3 regions of the Vibrio sp. Y176 genome follow, and region 2 is predicted to be linked to each of the others. Evidence: riboswitches for the same ligand, from Rfam matches in the RefSeq annotation. Region 2 holds a riboswitch; each other region holds the start of a gene.
What was found. Region 2 has a riboswitch for thiamine pyrophosphate ahead of thiD (bifunctional hydroxymethylpyrimidine kinase/phosphomethylpyrimidine kinase). Riboswitches for the same ligand answer to the same signal wherever they lie in the genome.
Positions count from the first base shown of each region.

Region 1: another riboswitch for thiamine pyrophosphate. It lies ahead of thiC (phosphomethylpyrimidine synthase ThiC); the one in region 2 lies ahead of thiD (bifunctional hydroxymethylpyrimidine kinase/phosphomethylpyrimidine kinase).
Region 3: another riboswitch for thiamine pyrophosphate. It lies ahead of thiB (thiamine ABC transporter substrate binding subunit); the one in region 2 lies ahead of thiD (bifunctional hydroxymethylpyrimidine kinase/phosphomethylpyrimidine kinase).

Region 1 is NZ_JAWOQS010000018.1:1,790-4,053, reverse strand. Features, by position in the region: gene thiC (phosphomethylpyrimidine synthase ThiC) at 1-1,389, opposite strand, end outside; TPP riboswitch at 1,553-1,651, opposite strand; gene crcB (fluoride efflux transporter CrcB) at 1,712-2,095, opposite strand; gene R7O13_RS22625 (multicopper oxidase family protein) at 2,219-2,264, opposite strand, start outside.
Region 2 is NZ_JAWOQS010000002.1:926,916-929,179, forward strand. Features, by position in the region: gene R7O13_RS08335 (ABC transporter ATP-binding protein) at 1-292, opposite strand, end outside; gene thiD (bifunctional hydroxymethylpyrimidine kinase/phosphomethylpyrimidine kinase) at 282-1,139, opposite strand; TPP riboswitch at 1,237-1,344, opposite strand; gene R7O13_RS08345 (TldD/PmbA family protein) at 1,656-2,264, shown strand, end outside.
Region 3 is NZ_JAWOQS010000004.1:246,683-248,946, reverse strand. Features, by position in the region: gene mpl (UDP-N-acetylmuramate:L-alanyl-gamma-D-glutamyl-meso-diaminopimelate ligase) at 1-331, shown strand, start outside; gene R7O13_RS12275 (flavin prenyltransferase UbiX) at 337-975, shown strand; TPP riboswitch at 1,013-1,149, shown strand; gene thiB (thiamine ABC transporter substrate binding subunit) at 1,222-2,214, shown strand; gene thiP (thiamine/thiamine pyrophosphate ABC transporter permease ThiP) at 2,256-2,264, shown strand, end outside.

The DNA.
Region 1 (2,264 bases), on a different contig from region 2:
TGTCGTCAGTGGGCCAAGCGTGTAGAATGGTGCTTCATGGCAGTGCTCCAGCTGCTCTTCCATGTTCTCTTTGATCATATGCATTGGAACATGGCCAGGACCTTCGATAATTACTTGTACGTCGTATTCCCACGCAATCTTGGTTAACTCACCAAGGGTACGAAGCTCTGCAAATTGCGCTTCGTCGTTAGCATCGGCCACCGAGCCAGGACGCAGACCATCACCGAGAGAAAGTGCGACATCATACTTAGCACAGATTTCACAGATCTCTCGGAAGTGGGTATATAAGAAGCTTTCTTGGTGATGCGCTAAACACCATTTCGCGATGATAGAACCACCACGAGAGACGATGCCAGTAACGCGTTTTGCAGTCATTGGCACATAACGAAGTAGTAAACCGGCATGGATAGTAAAGTAGTCAACGCCCTGCTCTGCTTGCTCAATCAGGGTATCGCGCATCACTTCCCAGTTAAGGTTTTCCGCAACACCGTTCACTTTCTCAAGCGCTTGGTACATTGGCACGGTACCGATCGGAACCGGACTGTTACGTAGAATCCACTCGCGAGTTTCGTGAATATTGCGTCCAGTAGAGAGATCCATAACGGTATCGCCACCCCAGCGCGTCGCCCACACTAGTTTCTCTACTTCTTCTTCAATCGAAGAAGTGACCGATGAGTTACCGATGTTGGCGTTCACTTTGACCAAAAAGTTACGTCCAATGATCATTGGTTCGGATTCTGGGTGGTTGATATTAGAAGGGATAATAGCGCGACCTTCGGCGACTTCTTTACGCACAAACTCTGCAGTAATGTCCTTTGGTAGGTTCGCACCAAAGCTTTGACCCGGATGCTGTTGATTCAGCACTTCATCGCGATACTTGGCACGCCCCATGTTTTCACGCAGCGCGATATATTCCATTTCTGGGGTAATAATACCTTTGCGAGCATAGTGCAATTGGGTCACACAATGGCCATCTTTGGCACGTCGAATACGTGGTAGATTACCGTAACGAAGATCGTCTAGTGTTTCGTCTTCTAAGCGTTCTTTGGTGTACACCGAGCTTACTTCATCAAGTAGCTCAGTATCGGCACGCTCTTCAATCCACCCTTCTCTCAGCTTAGGTAAGCCGCTATAGAGGTCTATGGTGTGCTCTGGATCTGTGTATACACCCGAGGTATCGTAAACGCGTACTGGCTCATTAGGTTCGAAAATAGGCGCTTCTTTTGTGCCTCCAATAAGGCTATCAGCGAGTGATATTTCACGCATTGGCACACGAATATCTGGACGTGAACCTTCTACGTAGACTTTGCTTGAATTGGGGTACGGTTGTACCGAGAGTGTATCAATGAACTGTTTTGCTTCCAGTCTCGCTTGTTTGCGACTCGACATAGCATTTTTCCTTGCTTTGTTATACTAGATAAAAAGTAATTGGATAAAAATGCTTGGCGGATAGATGCGACAAGAGGAGTCAAATTAAGGCTAGTTAAAGCTTACGATATTTGCCTGTAACAACATTCGACTTTTGATAGGTCAACCAGAAAGAACTCCGGTGTGAATATCTTCTCTTGTTCCCTTCGCAGATTCTAATCTGATCAGGTTCAACGGATCCCGAATTAACGGTCTCAGCCTTATGGCACTCCGACAAGTGATGTCAGTATATAAAAACGGCTTGGTGAAACCAAGCCGACCTGTTCAATTTTTAACTACTTTGCTAGCTGCGCATCAATAATTGAAAGCCTATCCACGCCGCTGAAATACTTAACACTACATTCAACAATACGTTCAACCCCATCTTAAAGAAAGCGCCCTGCTGCATAAGCAACACATTATCCATCGAGAAGGTGGAAAACGTCGTTAGTGCCCCTAAAAAACCCAAGCCAATCACTTGTCGCCAAGGTTCCGTTGCCAAAAGTTCATTATCGAAAGCTGCTATCAATAAGCCCATCATAAATGAGCCAACAACGTTAACGGTTAACGTACCATATGGAAAACCACGCCCCAATAAAATGACACAAAGTTCAGAAATTAAGTAACGAGAACATGCACCAAATGCACCACCCAATGCAATAAAACCCAAAACGGATAGTTGTCCCATAATTCCCCCAGAAAAGTTAATGGCGACATTGTAATCAAATTTACGGCAATAGTGATTATACAATCTTAGAATTCAGCAAAGTATAGCGCTTAAAACTTATCAAGATTTTAAAAGTTACAGGAGTCACTTTACTTCAATGTATCCCATCAAACCCGTCTTCATATGTTCA
Region 2 (2,264 bases):
CTAACACATTCAACCACGGTAGCAATAAATCCTGCTGAGCCATGTAAGCGATACGGTCATGCAGTGCAGCGCCATCCGTTGTGATGAGTTCGCCATGCCAGTCAACTTGGTCATCCAGTAGGCCAGCTAAGTAACGCAATATTGTGGTTTTCCCGCAGCCACTTCGTCCGAGTAATACCGTCCATTTACCGACGGGAATGGTCATGTTCATTCCTGCTAAAGTCGGTGTTTGGCTATCTTTGTATCGCAGGCTAGCATCGGAAAGCTGAATGCCAATCGCGTTAGCGAACATAGGTATGACCCGCAAAGAAGTGATTCACAGGGCCGTGACCTTTACCGACATCCAATTCATCAGCGTGTGCGATAGCTTGGCTGATGTACTGCTTACCAAGGTGCACCGCTTTGTGTAGGTTGTTGCCTTGGCTAAGGTAAGACGCAATGGCGGAAGACAGTGTACAGCCTGTGCCATGAGTGTTTTTGGTTGGAAATCGCTTGGCGCTAATTAACTCGGCACTGTCTTGCATGATAAGCAGATCGTTGCTGTTTTCATTTTCTTCAAGGTGACCGCCTTTGAGCAGAATAGCTTTGGCGCCAAGCGCACGAAGGTCGGTAATCATATCGTTCATTTCAGATTCTGATTGAGGCATTGGCTTACCCGTCAATGCTGCGCCTTCGGGTAGGTTAGGGGTAATGATGTCTGCGAGCGGAATCAATTCTTCTTTTAAAGTGCTGATTGCCGACTGTTCCAGTAATAGATCGCCGCTGGTGGCCACCATCACAGGGTCAATCACGAGGTGTTTTGGCTGGTATTGTTTAATTTTGTCTGCAACGACTTTGAGGATGTTGGAATCGGCCAGCATGCCCACTTTGACTGCAACGATGTTGAGGTCGGTAAATACTGCATCAAGTTGGCTCTCTACATGGTCGAGAGGAATGGGGAAAATCGCAGAAACGCCTTGGGTATTCTGCGAAGTAATCGCCGTGATTACCGAGCAAGCAAAACTGCCGGTTGCGGACATCGCTTTGATGTCGGCTTGAATACCTGCACCGCCACCACTGTCTGAACCCGCGATGGTCAATACGATAGGGGTAGGCAAGGCTGGCGTTTGATGTGAATGAGGTTGTGATTGCTGCGTCATGGTCGCTCCTACTACAAGACGTATAGGAACTGACTTTGACCGTTGCAGATAGATCGATTTTTCGATCGCTATCGCTTATCTAAGAGGGGCGACGAAAGGCAAAGTGTGCATAGTTCCCTACGTCAGTGCTAACTGAATCAGGTTCAACGGGTCTCGAATTTCGATCTCAGCCAACACTTGTCGTGTGGCCCCCCGACTATTTCGTTCGGATGATAGCAGGACCATTGCGGAAGGGATACGTTTTTTGAGCGTAATTATAATGAGTATTCAATTATGCGAGGTGAGTGATAAAGTAAGCACCTAAATGGTTTGCTGGGTGGAATTTACTAGTGCAACGCTCTGGTGAATGAGCAGAACCTGGAATATTTAATAAATAATCGTGGTCTCGTTAAGCAAGGATTAGCACAAAACAAGGTTAAAAAACTGTTAAAATTTAACGTGTTGCCAATTTAACTTTGTTGAACTTTTTCACAGTTAATTAGGATGGCTAAGACGATCATCGAGCAAGGAGACTTCATGCTTAATTCTGTAACAGCGAAGTCAGTGATCGATCATGCGCTCTTTTTGGGGGCTGATTTCGCTGAACTATTCGTTGAACATCACCAAACCAACACTGTCCAGATCGCATCTGGTGAGGTGGACAAGGTTAACTCGGGTATCGATTTTGGTATCGGTATTCGTCTTTTTTTCGGTCATAAGGTGCTTTACGGTTACACCAACAGCACAGATGAAGCCGAACTAAAGCGCGTAACCTCGCTGCTTGCTGCAAAAGACAAGCGTGAGCAAATCGCGTCAGCGGGTTCTTTGAATTTGAACCGCTACCCAATCCAACATGGTTGCCGCATGTCGCTAAGTAAGGATGCTAACCTAGATTCAAAAATCGCGTTTCTATTGAAAGTTGACCAAGCCGCACGTGCTGAGAGTGAGCATATCAGCCAGTTTATTGGCAGCGTTCTTCAGCGCGAGCAACAAGTGTCTATCTTCAACTCAGAAGGCCTACACGTTGACGATACTCGCCACTACATTCGTGTTGCTGGTAACACTGTCGCGCAAAAAGGTAATGAGCAGTCTTCTGGTATGGAAGGTCCTGGTGCTCTTGCTGGCTGGGAGTTCAGTGAACAGCTT
Region 3 (2,264 bases), on a different contig from region 2:
TTTGCGTAACAAGGTAGGTGAAAAACGCATCCTTGCTGTGTTGGAGCCGCGTTCTGCCACCATGAAGCGAGGTGTACACAAAAACACACTTGCAGAGTCACTACACAGTGCAGATGAAGTCTTCTTGTTCCAGCCAGATAATATCGAGTGGTCTGTGCAAGACATTGCCGACCAATGCACACAGCCAGCGTTTGTCGATGCGGATATAGATAACTTTGTAGCCAAGATCGTCGAACGTGCGCGACCAGGTGACCAAATTCTAGTCATGAGCAACGGTGGCTTTGGTGGTATTCACGGAAAACTTCTTGAGCAGTTAAAACAAAAAGCCTGATTGATATGCAAAACAAAACACAACCCTCTCATAAAAAAGCCATCACGTTGGCATTAACGGGTGCTTCTGGTGCTCCCTACGGCCTTCGTCTTTTAGAATGCTTGGTTGCGGCGGATTATCATGTCTACGTTCTGATTTCTTCGGCAGCTCGTGTTGTGATGGCAACCGAGCATAATCTTAAGCTACCAAGTGGCCCAGAAGCGGCGCAGCAAGCATTGGTAGAGCACCTGAACTGCAATCCCGATAACATCACCGTTTGCGGTAAAGATGACTGGTTCTCACCGGTTGCGTCTGGTTCTGCTGCACCAAAGCAAATGGTGGTTTGCCCATGTTCTGCGGGAAGCGTTGCAGCGATTGCGCATGGTATGTCAGATAACTTGATCGAGCGGGCCGCTGATGTGGTAATGAAAGAGCGCGGGCAGCTGTTGCTCGTGGTTCGCGAAACACCATTTTCAACGCTACATCTGGAGAACATGCACAAACTGTCGCAAATGGGCGTCACCATCATGCCAGCAGCTCCAGGCTTCTATCATCAGCCAAAGAGTATTGAAGACTTAGTGGATTTTATGGTGGCGAGAATTCTTGACCACTTAGGTATTGAGCAAGGTTTGGTGCCTCGTTGGGGTTATGACCAGCGCTCGTGAGCTGATTGTGTAACCACTCAAATACCTTTACAATCCATCCAACTCATCGGGGAGCAAACCCATTTAGCATTGAGTCAATCAATGCATTGGGGCGCTGAGACCTAAGTGTTTAACTAGGGACCCGTATTACCTGAACCAGATAATGCTGGCGTAGGAATTGAGTCTGGATATTGGAAGTCCTTAATAGCCGCCTCAAACCCTGTGCCGCTCAACTTATTTCTCTGAAATACTCATGGAGAGCGAGCAGTGAAACCCACTCTAAATCTGATTGCCCTAGCTGCAATCACCTCTACTTCAGCGTTTGCCGCTGAAAACACATTAACCATCTATACCTACGACTCTTTTGCCGCAGATTGGGGGCCGGGTCCTAAAATCGAGCAAGCTTTTGAAGCAAAATGTGGCTGTGACGTTAACTTCGTAGCGTTGGACGATGGTGTGTCGATTCTGAATCGTCTTCGTCTTGAAGGCGGTAATAGCAAAGCGGACATCGTATTAGGTTTGGATAACAATCTGATGGCAGAAGCGAAGAAAACCGATCTGCTTGCCGAGCACAATGTGGATACGGCTAACACAGTGTTACCAAACGGTTGGAGTGACACGACGTTTGTACCGTACGATTACGGCTACTTCGCGTTTGTGTACAACAAAGAGAAACTGGCTAATCCGCCGAAAAGCATGAAAGAGCTGGTGGAAACGCGCGACGATCTGAAAGTGATTTACCAAGATCCGCGGACTTCAACGCCGGGCCAAGGCTTAATGCTATGGATGAAATCTATTTATGGCGACGATGTGACGCAAGCGTGGCAGAAGCTAGCGAGCAAAACCGTAACGGTCACGAAAGGTTGGTCTGAGGCGTATTCTATGTTCCTCAATGGTGAGTCCGATTTAGTGCTTTCTTACACCACTTCACCTGCGTACCACTTAATTGCGGAAAACGATTCGAAGTTTGCTACGGCGAATTTTGCTGAAGGCCACTACATGCAAGTTGAAGTAGCCGCCAAAGTGAAAGGGGCAAAAAATTCAGAACTTGCTGATCAATTTATGAGTTTCATTTTAAGTGATGAGTTCCAATCGGCGATGCCAACGGGTAACTGGATGTACCCAGTCACTGACGTTGAGTTACCTAAAGGTTTTGAAACTTTGAGTGTTCCAAGCAAGTCGTTGAGCTTTAGTGCTGATGAAGTGGCAAAAATGCGTAAGTCTTGGATTCGCGAATGGCAAAGCGCATTGACGTTTTAGCTGACGTCCCAATCCTCATCTGAATGAGATAGGTTTTACCTTTGAATTCT